DNA from 4 places in the Janthinobacterium breve genome. Region 3 is predicted to be linked to each of the others. Evidence: predicted binding sites of a transcription regulator. Region 3 holds the regulator's gene; each other region holds the start of a gene.

Region 1 (4,210 bases), on a different contig from region 3:
GCGCTGGCTGTGGCTGACAGCCATCGCCGCCTCCGTGCTGCTGCCGCTGGCATGGCTGCCCGGCGTGCTGGCGGCCATGCCGGCGGAACAGGCGCAGCTGAAACTGGGCTGGTTTGTCTTGTCGGTGGGCATGCTGCTGCTGTTGGCGCTGCGCAGCGTCTGGCTGCTGTCGCACCAGCGCCGCTGGCAAAAAACATCGTTGCTGGGCACGCCCGTATTTCTCAGCGGCGGCATCGGTCCCTGCGTGGCGGGGCTGCTGCGGCCGCGCATCGTGATGCCCGTCTGGCTGTCGCTGATTCCACCCGAGCAACAGGCGCTGCTGCTGGCGCACGAGCAATGCCGGCTGGCCGCGCGCGACCCGCAATGGCTGGCCCTGGCGCATGCCTTGATTATTCTCATGCCGTGGAACTTGCCCCTGTGGTGGCAGTTGCACCGGCTGCGCTTTGCCATCGAGGTCGATTGCGACGCGCGCATGCTGGCGCACGGCCACGCGCTGCGCGACTATGCCATCGTCCTGCGCCGGCACGGCCAGTATTATTCCGGCTTGACGGGCGCCTCGCCCATCGTGCTGAGTGACCCGCTGGCGCTGCGCCGGCGGCGCCGCATCATGGCGAGGATTATCCAGGGCCGCACGGCGAACTTGCTATAGTAGCGGCAGCGACGCGCTGCGGGTTTGCGCCCCCGGCTTACCCCCTTTAGAAATCAGAGAGATACCATGCTTTACCTGCTTGCCATCGTGATCGTCATCGCCCTGCTGTACTACGTCTTCAGCGGTCGCACGCCCGTCAAACCGCTGCACAAGCCGCTCGTCTCGGTGCGCCAGTACGTGCCGGCGATACCTGCGGGCGCGCCCGCGCACCACTGGAACGATGAGGGCCGCTTTGCGTCGGAAGTGGAAAACGAATCGATGTACCAGCCCGCCATCGCCAAACTGGCCGGCGAGCATGGCCCTGGCAACGCGGAAGAAAAATGCCTGGCCCTGCTCGTCTGCGACGATGCCAATCCGTTCCAGGACAAGGCCATCGCCGTCTTCATCGATGGCCAGCTGGTTGGCTATCTGTCGCACAACGACGCCCTGCGCCTGCGCCGCAACCTGGGCCGCCAGGACCTGGTGGGCCAGCTGACCTCGTGCGACGCCGTCATCCGCGGCGGCGGCCTGTGGAATGGCAAGCGCCTGTCGTATGCCGTGTGGCTGGACTTGCAGCCCTACAATTAAGTGAACTCCCGCCACGGCCAGCGTTGTTGCGTCACACAAGGAAGTGCCGACACGATGCTGCCGACGCCGATGCAGACCACTGGAAGTAGCATGGAGTTCAATGCCATTATGGCTGGCGGTGGGCCAAGCCTTTTGATGCACATCAAATAGATCGCCATTTACGGGCGATGGCCTTGCAGATGGCCGTCGCCCGTGTTTTTTTGACCCATATCAAGCCCAGCATAAGAAAATCGCCGCCAGGCACGGCAACGCTGGACTTGTCCGTGTTGTCTTTTTAGCCTTGTTGCTATCCTGGCTATCGAATGACAATATGGCTTACAAATCCATCCTCGTCCACGCCGACCTGTCGCGCCATGCGCCGCAGCGCATCGCCATCGCCGCGCGGCTGGCGCACGCGCACCAGGCGCACCTGATCGGCGCGGCTATGACGGGCATGTCGCGCTTTTACCTGGAAAACAACCGCGGCATGCGCGGCGCGGCCGCGGCGACGCAGATTTCGGCGCTGCACCGGCATGCCCAGGCGGCGCTGGACCAGTTTACGGAAGTCAACAGCACTGTGGTGGTGGCCTGGGATGGCAGCATGGAAGCGACGCGCGCCATCGGCCACTCCCTGCCCCTGCTGCGCGCGGCGCGCCTGGTGGTGCTGGCCCTGCTGCACCCGCCGACCGGCCATGCGCAGCCGGCCCGCCATCCGGGCGCCGACATCGCCGCCTACCTGAGCCGCCATGGCGTGCCCGTCGAAGTGCGTCAGACCATCACTACGGGCGACATCGGCGCCGCGCTGCTGGCCACGGCCGCCGAAGTGCATGCGGGCCTGCTGGTGATGGGCGGCTACGGCCACGCGCGCTTCCGCGAAATCCTGCTGGGCGGCGTGACGGAAACCGTGCTGCGCCAGATGACACTGCCCGTGCTGATGGCGCATTGAGGTAAAAAAACCGCGCCACCCTGGCGGATGACGCGGCTTTTACTGAAGAACAGCTTACGCTTTACGCTGAGCGACCGCGTCCACGACACAGAGTGCCGTCATGTTGACGATGCGGCGCACAGTGGCCGATGGCGTCAAAATGTGCACGGGCTTGGCGCAGCCAAGCAGGATAGGACCGACCGCGACGCCGTTGCCGGCAGCAACTTTCACCAGATTGTAGGCGATGTTGGCCGATTCGATGTTCGGCATGACGAGCAGGTTGGCGTCGTGCTTCAGTGCCGAGTTTGGCATGATTTTCTGACGCAGCTTGCTGTCGAGGGCCGTATCGCCATGCATTTCGCCGTCGATTTCCAGATCCGGCGCGCGTTCCTTGATGATGGCCAGCGCGGCGCGCATCTTTTGCGCCGAAGCGCTGTCGCTGGAACCGAAGTTCGAGTGCGACAGCAGGGCCGCGCGCGGCGACAGGCCGAAACGGGTCATCTCTTCGGCAGCCATGATGGTGATCTCGGCCAATTGTTCGGCGTCCGGGTTTTCATTGACGTGCGTGTCAACCATCACCAGCTGGCGCTCCGGCATGATCAGCACGTTCATGGCCGCGTAGACATTGCTGCCGGCGCGCTTGCCCAGCACCTGGTCGATGTATTTCAGGTGCAGCTGGGTGGTGCCGAAGGTGCCGCAGATCATGCCGTCGGCATCGCCCTTGTGGATCATCATCGAACCGATCAGGGTGTGGCGGCGGCGCATTTCCAGTTTGGCGTATTCCTCGGTGACGCCCTTGCGGCTGGTCATGGCGTAATATGTGTTCCAGTATTCGCGATAGCGCTCGTCGAAGTCCGGGTTGATGACGTCGAAGTCGACGCCTTGCTTGAGGCGCAGGCCAAACTTCTGGATGCGCGCTTCGAGCACGGGTGGACGGCCCACCAGGATAGGACGCGCCAGTTTTTCATCGACCACCACTTGCACGGCGCGCAGTACGCGCTCTTCTTCGCCTTCGGCGTAGACGATGCGTTTGAGTTCGGCCGGCGTGGACTTGGCCATCAGGAACAGCGGCTTCATGAAGGTGCCGCTGCGGTAGACGAATTGCTGCAGGCTGTCCGCATACGCTTGCAAGTCCTTGATCGGACGCGTGGCGACGCCCGATTCCTCGGCCGCCTTGGCGACGGCCGGGGCGATCTTGATCAGCAAACGGGGATCGAACGGCATCGGGATCAGGTATTCAGGACCGAACGACAGGTTGCTGATACCGTAGGTGGTAGCGACGATGTCCGACTGCTCGGCATGCGCCAGGTCGGCGATCGCGTGCACCACGGCGATTTCCATCTCGCGCGTAATGGTGGTGGCGCCGCAATCGAGGGCGCCGCGGAAGATGTACGGGAAGCACAGCACGTTATTGACCTGGTTCGGATAGTCCGAACGGCCCGTGGCGATGATGGCGTCGCTGCGCACGGCCTTGACTTCTTCCGGCAGGATTTCCGGATTCGGGTTGGCCAGCGCCAGGATCAGCGGGTTCGGCGCCATCTTGCGCACCATGTCTTGTTTCAGCACGCCGCCGGCGGAAACGCCGAGGAAAATGTCTGCGTCCGGAATGACCTCGGCCAGGGTGCGCAGCGGCGTGTCTTGCGCGAAGCGTTCCTTGTCCGGGTCCATCAGTTCCGCGCGGCCCTTGTAGACGACGCCGGCCAGGTCGGTGACGTAGATATTCTTCAGCGGGAAGCCCAGGTCGACGATCAGGTCCAGGCAGGCCAGCGCTGCGGCGCCAGCGCCCGACACGACCAGCTTGCAGTCCTCGATTTTCTTGCCGACGGCTTTCAAGCCGTTCAGGATGGCCGCGCCGACGATGATGGCGGTGCCGTGCTGGTCGTCATGGAAAACGGGAATCTTCATGCGGTCGCGCAGCTGGCGCTCGATGTAAAAACACTCGGGCGCCTTGATGTCTTCCAGGTTCACGCCGCCGAAGGTCGGTTCCAGCGAAGCGATGATGTCAACCAGTTTATCCGGGTCCATCTCGTTGATTTCGATGTCGAAGACGTCGATGCCGGCGAATTTCTTGAACAGCACGCCCTTGCCTT
Region 2 (4,210 bases), on a different contig from region 3:
CTGTCCTTGCTGCTGCGCTCCTTGCTGGTCATCGTCGCTCCCGTGGCGTGGTCTAGAATTTGAGCAGCGCAGCCGTCATGACCCCGCCGTACAGCACGAACAGGCTGCCCAGGCAGCCGGCAAAGCCATAGCGGGCGCGGCGGCGGCGCACCTGCTGCAGCGGCGTCCAGTTCATCGATACCGTGCCCAGCACGTTCAAGCCCGTGGCATCGCGAAGTTCGGCGGGGCTGAGGAAGGTGGGGCGCACCTGGCTGATCAAGAGGGCCGTGGCGATGCCGGCCACCAGGCCCGCGCCCAGCGCCGCGCTGAACAGCAGCGGACGGTTCGGGCCGACGGGCGCATATTGCACCGTGGGCGGGTCGATGATCTTGAAGGCCATCATCTCGGTGGTGGAACTGAGTTCGCCCGACAGCTTGGCCGCTTCGCGCCGGCCGATCAGCTTTTCATAGTTTTCCTTGTTGATGATGTAGTCGCGGTTCAGTTGCGCCAGCTGCGATTCCACCTCGGGCACGGCATTGCTTTGCGCCAGCAGGCGCTCATTGCGCGCGTTGTATTCCTGCACGCGGGCGCGGATGGCGGCCACCTTGGCGTCCGCGTCCGTCAGCGCCACCTTCAGTTGCTGCAGCATGGGGCTGTAGTTCTTGCCCGGGTCGCCGGATGCCGTTTTCAGCTTGCTTTCCTCGATCTTGCGCTCTTCCAGTTGGGCAATGAGGCGCTTCGAGGCGATGATGTCGGGATGCAACTCCGTAAATTGCATGCGCAGGCTGTCGAGGTTCTTGTTGAGTGAGGCGATGCGCTCGTCGAGTTCCGGATTCGTGATGGCCGCCGCGTTCGGCTCCAGGTCGAGTACGGGCTCGTCGCCCTCGATCTGGCTCAGGATGGCCTTGCGCGATTGTTCCGCCTCGACCAGTTCCAGCTTGGCATTGTTCAGGCTATCGGATGACATCAGCAGCTGGCTGCCATAGTCGATGCCCTGGCGCGGCAGCAGCAGGTTGTTGCGGATCTTGAATTCCTTCACCAGGTTTTCCGCCGCGCTCAGCTTGTCCTCGTAATTCTTGATCTGCTCGTCGATGAATTGCACGGCTTTCTGCGAATCGCCCTTCTTGCCCTGGAAACTGCCTTCGACAAAGATGGTCAGCAGGCTTTGCACCACGTCGCGCACCAGCTTCGGGTCGCGCCCGCTGTAGCTGATGGTGTAGATGTCGTAGGCGTTGGTGCCGGTGATCTTGATGCGGCTCATCAGCTCATCGAGCCGGGCTTCGTGTTCGCCCACGGTCTTCGAATCGAGGTCGAGATCGACCATGCGCATGACGCGCTCCACGTTCGGGCGGCTGAGCAGGGTGCGGCTCATGATGGCCACCTGTTGTTCCGTGTTCGGCACGCTGGTCATGCCGGCCAAGAGCGGCTTGAGGATGGTTTGCGTATCGACAAACACGCGCGCCGACGTCTGGAAGTCGTCGGGCAGGGTGATCACCTTGATGAAGCCGACTATCGCCACCAGCCACGCCACCAGCACCGCATGCCAGCGGTACTTCCAGATGCCTTTCAGGCTGGAAAGCAGTTGCTGTATCAATTGCTCCATGTCGCTTCCTTCTGGTGACGGTGCTGCACGGTCGATGGCTGGGCGGCGCGGACAACGGCGTCTTGCAAGAAATGCTTGCCTGTTGAGTAAGCAAAGTATAGGGCGCCTGTCGAGCAAGATTTCCCAAGATGATTGCTTCTTGATACGCCTCAAGGTTCACTTGCCGGGTTTTAATAATCATAGGAAGTTCGCGGCCCAGGCTGGTTCTGCGGGGCCGGCCATGGACGCGTCATCGACTCGAAGAGGTCCCGCATGAATCCGTTTCGCCGTGCATTTGTCTGCCACACGCTGGTACTGGCGGCTAGCGCCAGCTTGCTGGGGGGGCTGCCGCACACGCTATCCGCTGGCGCCGGCCGACGACAGCGCGCCCATGCACGATTACCTGATCGGCCCTGGCGACTCCGTCAACATCATTGTCTGGCGCAATCCGGAAGTGTCGCTGACGGTGGCCGTGCGGCCGGACGGCAAGATCACCACGCCGCTGTTGGAGGATCTGGCCGCCAGCGGCAAGACCTCGACCCAGTTGGCGCGCGACATCGAGCAAGCCCTGGGCAAGTTCATCCAGCAACCGGTGGTGACGGTGATTGTCACCAATTTCTCGGGCCCGTACGGCGAGCAGATCCGGGTCATCGGCGAGGCGGCGAAGCCGCAGGCGCTGCCGTACCGGCTGGGCATGTCGCTGATGGACGTGCTGATCGCCGTCGGCGGCATCACTGACTTTGCCGCCGGCAACAAGGCCAGCATCATCCGCATGCGCGACGGCAGCCAGCAGCAGCTGGGCGTGCGCCTGGAGGACCTGCTCAAGCATGGCGATATTTCCGCCAACGTCATGATGCGGCCGGGCGACGTGCTGTTGATACCGGAGAGCTTCTTTTAGTAGCGATCTCAGCAATGTCAAAACAGCACATATATTTGTCTTTTTGTACTTTTCGGCAAATTTCAGCGTGCATTTTTGCTATCTAAAGATAAATTTCTTCTGTTTTTTTAGCTGATGTTGGGAACTTTTCTGGTTTTTTTCTTGTCACAAGGCATTGGCTTCAGTCCGTCTCGACGGCGGCCGATGAACGTGAGGACAAGATGAGCTTTCAAGATGAACCCATTATTTCCTTCGACACGCCAGGCACCTTCAGTGACCTGGTAGTGGGCGAGGGGCAGATCGACCCGGCCATGGAGCACGAGCTCGACCTGCAGCGTTTTCATATCCGCATGGCCAATTCGCGTGGCCGGCGCGAAGCGGCCAGTTTGCTGATCCGCAAGATGTACGGCTGGCGCGGCTATGCCGTCGATCCCGGCATCGCGCATGCACTGAATAAAATCACCCTGTTTGCGGAAACGGCGGGCTCCACCGTCGGCACCATGACCTTGTGCCTGGACAATGACGAGACGGGCTTGCCCGCCGATGAAAACTTCCGCGACAAGCTCGACGTGCTGCGCGAGCAGGGCCGGCGCCTGTGCGAACCGTCGCGCCTGGCCATCGACAAGGGCGTGAGCAAGCGCGTGTTTGCGGCGCTGATTCATATTTCTTATATCTATGCCCACAATATTCATGGCTTTACGGATTACGTGATTGAAGTTAATCCACGCCATGTGGTGTTTTACAAGCGCATGCTCGGTTTCAAGGATTTTGGCGGCGAGCGAGAGTGTACGCGCGTGGGGGCGCCGGCCGTGCTGCTGCGCCTGGACCTCGATTACATGGGGGCCCAGATCAGCAAGTACGGCGGCATGATGGAACAGCATGGGGGTGAACGATCGTTTTACCCCTTTTTTTTTCCGACATGGGATGAACCCGGCATCACCGACCGGCTCAGGCAGGGGCGCAACTGACACTCATTTATTTTTCAGCATGATCGCCTGCATGTGGCTGCCCGGAATCGCATACGTGATGCCGCTGGGTGCGCTGATGGCGGCCTCTTTCAAGCCTTTGACATACACCATATTAACGATGCCGTAGACGAGACCGGTCTCGGGATCGAACAGGGGGCTGCCGCTGCTGCCCGGATATGCCGTCGCATCCAGCTGGAACACGATGTACGGTGTTTTTTTTAGTTGCGCCAGGCGCCGCGGGTCGAGGCGCTGCGCATTGTCGCTGGGCGTGACCACCGGCGTCAGCGACGACACGGTAGCGCGGTGCGTGACGTGATGTAAGCCCAGCAAGGCTCCCAGAGGAAATCCCGTAAACGCCATGGCCTGGCCTTCGCGCACCGTGGCCGCGTCGCCCAGCGCCAGGGCAGGCAGCGGCGCGCCCGCCAGGCGCAGCAAGGCCAGGTCGTGTTCCGTGTCCAGCACCTGCACTTTGGCCTGACGGAATTGCGCCGTCTCGCCCTGGCCCGTGAGAATGCCGATGACTTCGTCCGGATTGGCGTCGAGCAGTTTCTGGATCACGTGGGCGCAAGTCAGCACGCTCAAGCCGTCGCCCGCCACGAAGCCCGTGCCGATGAAGTTCAAGGGCGGCGTGCGCGTCTTTTGCAGGCTGCCCACGCCGACGATGGACGGTTTGATGCGCGCAATGACTTGCGTCAGGGCGTCGTCGGCACGGCAGGGCGCGCTGGCCAGGGCAAGGCAGGACAGCAGGGCGGAGGAGAATGTCAACGGCAGGGCTTTCATGGCGGCGCACTTTCAGCTGGACGA
Region 3 (4,210 bases):
CAGCCTGGCAACCTACGGCAACGCGGGCTGGCTGCGCGAGCAGGTGTGCAAATACATGTGCCCCTACGCGCGCTTCCAGAGCGCCATGTTCGACCAGGACACCCTGATCATCACCTACGATACCAAGCGCGGCGAACCGCGTGGCGCCATCAGTAAGAAGGCCGGCAACAACGACAAGCTGGGCGACTGCATCGACTGCACCCTGTGCGTGCAGGTGTGTCCGACCGGCATCGATATCCGCAACGGCCTTCAGTATGAATGCATCGGCTGCGCCGCCTGCGTCGATGCCTGCAACAGCGTGATGGACAAGGTCGAGCGGCCACGGGGACTGGTACGCTACAGTACCGACCATGCGATGGAAAACAACTTCAGTTCGAAGCAGATACGCCAGCGCGCCATGCGTCCGCGCGTGCTGATCTACACCTCCATCCTGGCCCTGATCATCATCGCCGTGTGTACTTCGCTGGCCCTGCGCACGCCCCTGAAAATGGACGTCATCCGCGACCGCGGTTCGATGGGACGCGAAGTGGAAGACGGCATGATCGAGAACGTTTACCGTCTGCAGATCATGAACACTTCGGAGCAAACCCAGCACTTCAAGATCAGCGCTTCCGGCTTGCCGGGTCTGACCTTGCTGACGCGCGAAGAGGTGACCTTGCAGCCAACGGAAACGCTGGGCTGGCCTATCCGCCTGCGCGTGCCGCACGGCGTCGGCGAGAAGGGCTCGAACAAGATTGCCATCGAATTGCACTCGCTGGACGACCCATCGCTGCATGTGCGTGAAAGCGCGGTATTCATCGTGCCGCGCTAACAAGGAAAGGCGGACGGGGACCGGGTGCCCTCGCCGCCGCCACGAAGTTGTAGGAAGGCCAGTCCCCGGATGGGGATTGGCCAATTAATCAGGAGAAATACCATGTCCGACAGTCTCAAGCTGCAAGCCCCCGTTGCACCGTGGTACAAGCATCGCTGGCCTTGGCTGCTGATGATCGGTCCCGGCCTGTCCGTGGTCGTCGGCAGCTGCATGGCGTATATCGCGTTTACGCAGCCCGATGCGCTGGTGGTGGGTGATTATTACAAGCAGGGCAAGGCGATCAACCAGGACTTGCGGCGCGATACGATCGCCAGCGACCTGGCGATGGATACCAGCCTGTCCTATGATGTGGCGTCAGCGCGCCTCAGCGGTTCCGTGCACAGCTTCGGCAAGGCTTACCAGGGTCCGCTGCAGCTGCACCTGGCGCATGCGACCTTGCCGGAAAAGGATATCAAGCTGCTGGTGCAGCCCGATGCGGCCGGCAACTTCTCGGTAGCGCTGCCGATGCTCGAGCGCAGCCGCTGGCAAGTGCTGGTGGAAAACGACAAACGCGAGTGGCGCCTGTCCGGCATCTGGACCTGGCCCCTGCAGCGCAGCATCGCGCTGCACGCCGATGAAGAGCTGTAAGACTTACTTGCAGACGTCCGTGCCGGCCGTAATGGCTTTCAACTTGGCCGGCTGCAAGATCTCGATCTCGCGGTTGGAGACGCGCAGCCAGCCTTCTTTCTTGAATTTCGACAATAAACGGCTGACGCTCTCGATGGTCAGCCCCAGGTAATTGCCGATTTCCTCGCGCGACATGCGCAGCTGAAATTTGCTGGCCGAATAGCCGCGCGCTTCATAGCGCGAGGCCAGGTTGACGATAAAGGCGGCAAAACGCTGCGTCGCCTGCATATTGCCCAGCAACAGCATCACGCTTTGCTCGCGCGTGATTTCCTGGCTCATCATGCGGTGGAAATGGCGCAGCAGGGTCGGCATATTGCCCAGCAATTGTTCCAGGCTGGAAAACGGAATTTCACACACTTCGCTGTCTTCCAGCGCCACCGCATTACAGTGGTGGCGATCGGCGCTGATGGCGTCCATGCCCAGCAGTTCGCCGGCCATCTGGAAACCCGTCACCTGCTCTTCGCCGCCCGGATTGATCTGGTACGTCTTGAAGTGCCCCAGGCGGATCGCGTACAGATTCTGGAACGAGTCGCCGATACGGAACAACGAAGCGCCGCGCACGATCTTGCGGCGGCGGCCGATGATCTGGTCCAGCCTGTCCATGTCGCCCACATCGAGGCCCATCGGCAGGCACAATTGATGCATGCTGCAGGTCGAGCATCGCGCACGCAACGCTTCCACGTTCACTGTGGGCAAGGTGGGAGTGAGTAGCGCTTCAGTCATGTCGTTACCTTTTAGAAAATGCAATAACGAGTTTACTGCATACACGGTTGCCGTGTGCCAATTTCACCGCAATTGCGCTGAATAAACGACGTTCTGACTTTAATTATCTGGCAACATCGTCAAAAGCCCATGCGGGGAGGGCAATTTGCGCGGCGCCGCTTGCCAAGTTGATGTATTGATAGGAAAATTCCTGACAGCATTATCTGCCGCCTGTGCCGCACGGTACTGAAAAGGAAATCATGAAGCCTCTCGGCATTAAAGCAAAAGTCGCGCTGGCCACCAGCCTGACCTCGATCGCCATGATCGCGCTGGTCACCATGATCCAGTTGCAGCACATGCGCGCCGACTTCACCAGAGTACTGCTGAGCCAGCAATCGTCCCTGATCACCCGCACCGCTGCCGAGCTCGACGACAAGCTGGGCATGCTGCTGCAGATCGTCACGCTGACGGCCAGGCAGCAGCCGCCGGAATTGATCGCCCAGCCCGCCCAATTGCGCGAATACTATGCGCGCCGCTCGATGCTGGTGCTGTTCGACGACGTGCTGGTGCTCGACGCGCAAGGCGCCGTCGTGGCCGACATGCCCCTCGTCACGGGACGCGCCGGCATCAACGTTGCCGAACGCGAATATTTCCAGACCGTCTTGCGCACGCGTCAACCCATGATCACCGAACCGATACTGGGCAAATCGAGCGGCATGCCCATCGTGCAGATGGTGGCGCCCGTGCTTGGCGCCAACGGCCAGGTGGTGGGCGTGGTGATCGGCGTGCTGCGCCTGTACAAGGATAACCTGCTGGGCCGCCTGCGCACGGAAAAGATCGGCAAGAGCGGCTATTACTTCATCATCACGCGCGACGCCGCGCCGCGCTACGTGCTGCACCCCGATACCAGCCGGCTGCTGCAGCCGCGCAAGCCGAACGCCAACCTGACGACCACACAGTTACTGAAGGAAGATGGTGAAGGCAGCATGGTCAGCACCAACAGCCGCGGCGTCACGGCCGTCAACAGCTTCAAGCGCCTGAAGTCCGTGAACTGGCTGCTGGCCGCCTCGCTGCCCGTCGAGGATGCCTTCGAACCGTTCGATGGTGTGCTGTACCGGCTGGTACTGTGGAGCATTCTCGCTTCGCTGCTGGCCGCTACCGTGCTGGGCTGGGTCACCGTGCGCCTGCTGTCGCCGCTGGTGCGCCTGCGCGACACCCTGCTCGCCCTGCGCACCAGCGGCAGCCGTTTCACCCCCGTACCGGTGCAGCAGCGCGACGAGATCGGCGAACTGACGGAAGCGTTCAACGGCCTGATGAGCGAACGCGACCGCCTGCAGCAGGAACTCGAATCGCGCGCGGCGGAGCTGGAACAGGAGCGCGACCGGGCCGAGGCGGCCAACCGCGCGAAGAGCGATTTCGTGGCCAACATGAGCCATGAAATCCGCACGCCCCTCAATGCCGTGCTGGGCATGGTGTATCTGCTGGGCAATACCAGGCTCGATACGGAACAGCGCAAGTATCTGACCATGGTGCGCGTGGCGGGCCAGTCGCTGCTGGGCATCCTCAACGACGTGCTCGACTATTCGAAGATCGAGGCGCGCCGCATGGAATTGTCGCCCGTCGAATTCGACCTCGATGAAGTGATGAATACCCTGGCCACGACGATGACCATGAATGCGGGCGAAAAGGAGCTGGAACTGGCCATCGCCGTCGAGCCCGACGTGCCGCGGCGCCTGGTGGGCGACGCCCAGCGCCTGCAGCAAGTCCTCGTCAACCTGGCCGGCAATGCCATCAAGTTCACCGAGAGCGGCGAAGTGGTAGTGGCCGTCAGCCTGGCCGAGAGCGGGCACGGGCGCGCCTGGCTGCGCTTCGAAGTGCGCGACACGGGCATCGGCATGACGGAATTGCAGCAACAGCAACTGTTTTCCGCATTTTCACAGGGCGACCAGAGCATCACGCGGCGCTTCGGCGGCACGGGCCTGGGCCTGGCCATCAGCAAGCAGCTGATCCACATGATGGGCGGCGACATCG
Region 4 (4,210 bases), on a different contig from region 3:
GCCGTGCGGTTGCGGCGTGTACAGCACACGGCCGTGGTCGAACTCGACGATACGGGGCAGGGCATGAGCGAACAGTTCATCCGCGAACGCCTGTTCAAACCGTTTGACACGACCAAAACGGCAGGCATGGGCATCGGCGTGTTCGAAAGCCGCGAATACCTGCGCGAAGTGGGCGGCAGCCTGGAAGTGCGCAGCGAGCCGCAAGTGGGCACCACGTTTCGCGTGATCCTGCCGCTGCACGCGGCCTAGCAAAGGAGTGCCATGGGCAAACAGAAACTGCTGGTCATCGAAGACGATCCCGGCTTGCAAAAGCAGCTGCACTGGAGTTTTGACGGCTACGAGGTCTTGCTGGCGGGCGAGCGCGAGGCGGCGCTGGCGCTGGTGCGGCGCCACCAGCCTGCCGTGGTGACGATGGACCTGGGCTTGCCGCCCGATCCGGACGGGGCCACGGAAGGTCTGGCCACCTTGCAACACATCCTCGCGCTGGCGCCGGACACCAAGGTCATTATCCTGTCGGGCAACCAGGAGCGCGCGCATGCGTTAAAGGCCATCGCCCTGGGCGCCTACGATTTCCACCAGAAACCGTTCGAGGCCGACATGCTGGGCCTGGTCATCGCCCGCGCGTTCTACCTGCACGCCATGCAGCAGGAAAACCGCCGCATGCTGCAGACGCAGGCGGACTCGCCGCTGGCCGGCATCGTCAGCCGCGACCCCGGCATGCTGAAACTGTGCCGCAGCGTGGAAAAAGTCGCGCCATCGTCGGCCAGCGTGATGCTGCTGGGCGACTCGGGCAGCGGCAAGGAGCTGATTGCGCGGGGCTTGCATGCGCTGTCCAGCCGCCACGCGCAGCGTTTCATTGCCATCAACTGCGCGGCGATTCCCGAAAACCTGCTGGAAAGCGAGCTCTTCGGCTATGAGCGGGGGGCATTTACGGGCGCGGCGCGGCAAACCCTGGGCAAGATCGAACTGGCCCACGGCGGCACTTTCTTTCTCGACGAGGTCGGCGACATGCCGATGGCGCTGCAGGCGAAACTGCTGCGCTTCCTGCAGGAGCGGGTTATCGAGCGCGTGGGCGGGCGCGCCGAGATCGCCGTCGACGTGCGCATCGTCTGCGCCACGCACCAGGACTTGAAGATGCTGGCGGAACAGGGACGTTTCCGCGAAGACCTGTTTTACCGCCTCAGCGAAATCGTCTTGCGCATTCCGCCCCTGCGCGAACGGGCCGGCGATTGCGCCTTGCTGGCCCACCATTTCAAGAACAAGTTCTGCGCCAGCGAAGGGCGCGGCAGCCTGCATTTCAGCGCAGGCGCGCTGCAGCTGATCGAAAGCTACGGCTGGCCCGGCAATGTGCGCGAGGTGGAAAACTGCATTAGGCGGGCAGTCATCATGTGCGACGGACCGCAGATCGCCGCCGACGACCTGGGCTTGCCCGCCAGTGCCCAGGCGGCACCCCAGGATGAGCCGCTGAACCTGCGCCAGGCCCGCGAAGCGGCCGAATACAAGGTCATGGTGCGCGCGCTGGCGCGGGCCGACGGCAATATCGCCCGCGCGGCCGAGCTGCTGGGCGTGAGCCGGCCCACGCTGTACGACCTGATGGGCCACCACGGCATCAAGTAGGTGCAGGATACTGATATGAATTGAATATCAAGTTTGTGTAAGGCGTCGCACATACGCTGGCGCTGCCTTGGCGCATCCTTATTTCATCTACAACAAGGAGGCGCCATGAATGCGATCAGTTTATTAATGCAGGACCATAAGGCTGTCAAAGCCTTGTTTGCCCAATATGAAGGCTTGAGCGACCGCTCATTTGCCACCAAGAAAAAGCTGGCCGACCAGATTTGCCAGGAATTGACCGTACACACGCAGTTGGAAGAAGAGATTTTCTACCCGGCCGTGCGCCGCCCCATCCACGACGGCGATTTGATGGACGAGGCCGTCGTCGAGCACGCGAGCGCCAAGGAACTGATTGCGCAAATCGAAGCGATGGACCCCGCCGACGACCTGTACGACGCCAAGGTCAAGGTGCTGTCCGAGCAGATAGAACACCACGTCAAGAAAGAAGAGGGCGACATGTTTCCCAAGGTGCGCCATACGGCCGTCGACCTCGATGCGCTGGGCCGGGAAATGGCCGCACGCAAGGAACAGCTGACGAGCAGCGCCGCCTGAGCGCCTAAAAACATTACCAACCAAGGGAGAATTCCATGCAAGCTACACAATTGTCCGTGTCGGACCTGAACAATCCGGGCGTTTCCTGGGGCGCCGTGCTGGCGGGCGCAGCCGCCGCCGCCGCCTTGTCCTTCATCCTGCTGATCCTCGGCGTGGGCCTGGGCCTATCGTCCGTGTCACCGTGGTCGTTCAACGCCACGGCCATCGGCGTGTCGACCATCGCCTGGCTGGCTTTCATGCAACTGGCCGCGTCCGGCATCGGCGGCTACATGGCAGGCCGTTTGCGCGTGAAATGGAGTTCCATCCACACGGATGAAGTGCATTTCCGCGATACGGCGCACGGCTTGCTGGCCTGGGCCGTGGCCACCCTGATCACCGTGGCCGTGCTGGCCGGCGGCACGCGGGCCGTGCTCAGCGGCGCCATCGACGCGGGCAGCGGCGTGGCGGCGGCAGTGTCCCCGGTCGCAGCGGCTGGTGCTGCGGGCGCCAAACAAGGCGAGGGTGGCGGCGCCAATCCGCTCGATTATTTCTCGGACATGCTGCTGCGCGCCGCTCCTGCCGCTGGCACGCCAGCGCCAACAACTGCCGGCGTCACGCTCGCCGACCAGCGCGTGGAAATCGGCAAGATCTTCGCCACGGGCCTGTCCAAGGGCAACCTGGCTGCCGATGACCGCGCCTACCTGGGCCAGGTCGTGGCCAGCCGCACGGGCTTGACGCAGGCTGAAGCGGAAGCGCGCGTTGACGCCGTCTACGCGCGCGCCGCCAAGGCCGCCGCCGATGCGAAGGCGGCTGCCCAGCAAGCGGCGGAAACGGCCCGCAAGGCCGGTGCCCATACGGCCCTGTGGATGTTCGTCGCCTTGCTGCTGGGCGCTTTCGTGGCCAGCCTGGCGGCAACGTTCGGCGGCCGCCAGCGCGACCATGAGCGCGTGCTGCGCCATGTGACCATTTAAATCATCCATTTCAATCTAGGAGACTGCCATGCGTTCCATCCTCTTGCTGCTGCTGGGCATTCCATTGCCCATCGTCATACTGATCGCCTTGTTCGTGCATTAAGACGCAGACGTAAAAGAACGGCGCCCGCCGCAAGCCGGGCGCCGTTTGTGTTGAAGCCGGCGCATGTGTAAGATGGCGCCATCTTTCCACCGAGACTATCCATGAATGTGACCGCTATCCGTCCCTTGCTGAAAACCGCCGCCATCGCCGCTTTTGCCTGTACTGTGCTGGCCTCGTGTTCCACCCTGATCGGCCCGCGCGACGTCAACGTGTCGCTGAGCAAGATGCAGCAAGGCCTGGAGCGCCGCTTTCCCATCGACAAGCGCGTGCTGTCCGTGCTGGACGTCAAGCTGACCCACCCGCAACTGTCCTTGCAGCCCGAGCGTGAACGTGTGGCCCTCAGCGTGGACGCCAGCGTTCTGCCGCCTTTCATCCGCCAGAGCTGGCGCGGCAGCCTGGCCATGTCGGGCCGTTTGGTGCTCGACGCCCAGCGCAACGCCGTCTTCCTGAGCGAAGCGAGCGTGGACAAGGTAAGCATCGACGGCATGGATGAAGCGCAGCAGCGCCAGTTCGCCAAGGTGGCCAGCCTGGTGGCCGACCAGCTCATGCATGAAACGCCCATCTACACCTTCAAGCCCGATGAATTGCGCTATGCGGGCGTGCAGTTCGTGCCCACGCAGATCAGGACCACGGGAAACGGGCTGACAGTGACGTTCGAGCCGGTGAAATAGGCTAGGCCTCGACCGCTGGCGAGCTGATTTGCGTTGCCGTGTTATTGCGCGGCGTCGCCTCTTCATGGAACAGGTCAGCCAGGTATTCGCACAGCGCATCGGCTTGAATATCGTCCGGAATAATGAAATCGGCGGGCCGGCGCTTGCCTTCCGCGCCGAGATAGAATGCGCGCCAGGCGCCCGGATTTCCCCGGATGGCAATCAGCGTGCCGAAAATATTGAATCTGCATTCCTGCATCAAGCTGCTCCAGTCTGAGAGATAGGCGAAGAGATATGGGGCGCGGTTGGCACATCTATTGCAATATAGTAACATTTACTTA

What was found. Region 3 encodes FNR, which switches genes on or off when oxygen is low (the NO sensors DNR and NnrR bind a similar motif). Its sites were predicted from a motif close to TTGATNNNNATCAA; they were not measured.
Region 1: the regulator FNR is predicted to act here: its motif matches at 1,349-1,362, upstream of ACQ4W0_RS01270 (universal stress protein).
Region 2: the regulator FNR is predicted to act here: its motif matches at 1,722-1,735, upstream of ACQ4W0_RS14970 (XrtA system polysaccharide chain length determinant).
Region 4: the regulator FNR is predicted to act here: its motif matches at 1,700-1,713, upstream of ACQ4W0_RS16295 (hemerythrin domain-containing protein).

What each region holds. Positions count from the first base shown of each region.
Region 1 is NZ_JBNYXY010000001.1:261,388-265,597, forward strand. Features, by position in the region: gene ACQ4W0_RS01260 (M56 family metallopeptidase) at 1-649, shown strand, start outside; gene ACQ4W0_RS01265 (hypothetical protein) at 716-1,216, shown strand; gene ACQ4W0_RS01270 (universal stress protein) at 1,527-2,141, shown strand; gene ACQ4W0_RS01275 (NADP-dependent malic enzyme) at 2,196-4,210, opposite strand, start outside.
Region 2 is NZ_JBNYXY010000007.1:112,476-116,685, forward strand. Features, by position in the region: gene ACQ4W0_RS14965 (XrtA-associated tyrosine autokinase) at 1-32, opposite strand, end outside; gene ACQ4W0_RS14970 (XrtA system polysaccharide chain length determinant) at 53-1,582, opposite strand; gene ACQ4W0_RS14975 (XrtA/PEP-CTERM system exopolysaccharide export protein) at 1,926-2,459, shown strand; gene ACQ4W0_RS14980 (N-acyl amino acid synthase FeeM domain-containing protein) at 2,660-3,406, shown strand; gene ACQ4W0_RS14985 (S1 family peptidase) at 3,410-4,186, opposite strand; gene ACQ4W0_RS14990 (hypothetical protein) at 4,183-4,210, opposite strand, start outside.
Region 3 is NZ_JBNYXY010000011.1:232,512-236,721, reverse strand. Features, by position in the region: gene ccoG (cytochrome c oxidase accessory protein CcoG) at 1-811, shown strand, start outside; gene ACQ4W0_RS23190 (FixH family protein) at 914-1,438, shown strand; gene fnr (fumarate/nitrate reduction transcriptional regulator Fnr) at 1,442-2,200, opposite strand; gene ACQ4W0_RS23180 (response regulator) at 2,440-4,210, shown strand, end outside.
Region 4 is NZ_JBNYXY010000007.1:408,313-412,522, reverse strand. Features, by position in the region: gene prsK (XrtA/PEP-CTERM system histidine kinase PrsK) at 1-249, shown strand, start outside; gene prsR (PEP-CTERM-box response regulator transcription factor) at 262-1,617, shown strand; gene ACQ4W0_RS16295 (hemerythrin domain-containing protein) at 1,723-2,166, shown strand; gene ACQ4W0_RS16290 (hypothetical protein) at 2,202-3,116, shown strand; gene ACQ4W0_RS16285 (DUF1439 domain-containing protein) at 3,321-3,890, shown strand; gene ACQ4W0_RS16280 (DUF7661 family protein) at 3,892-4,128, opposite strand.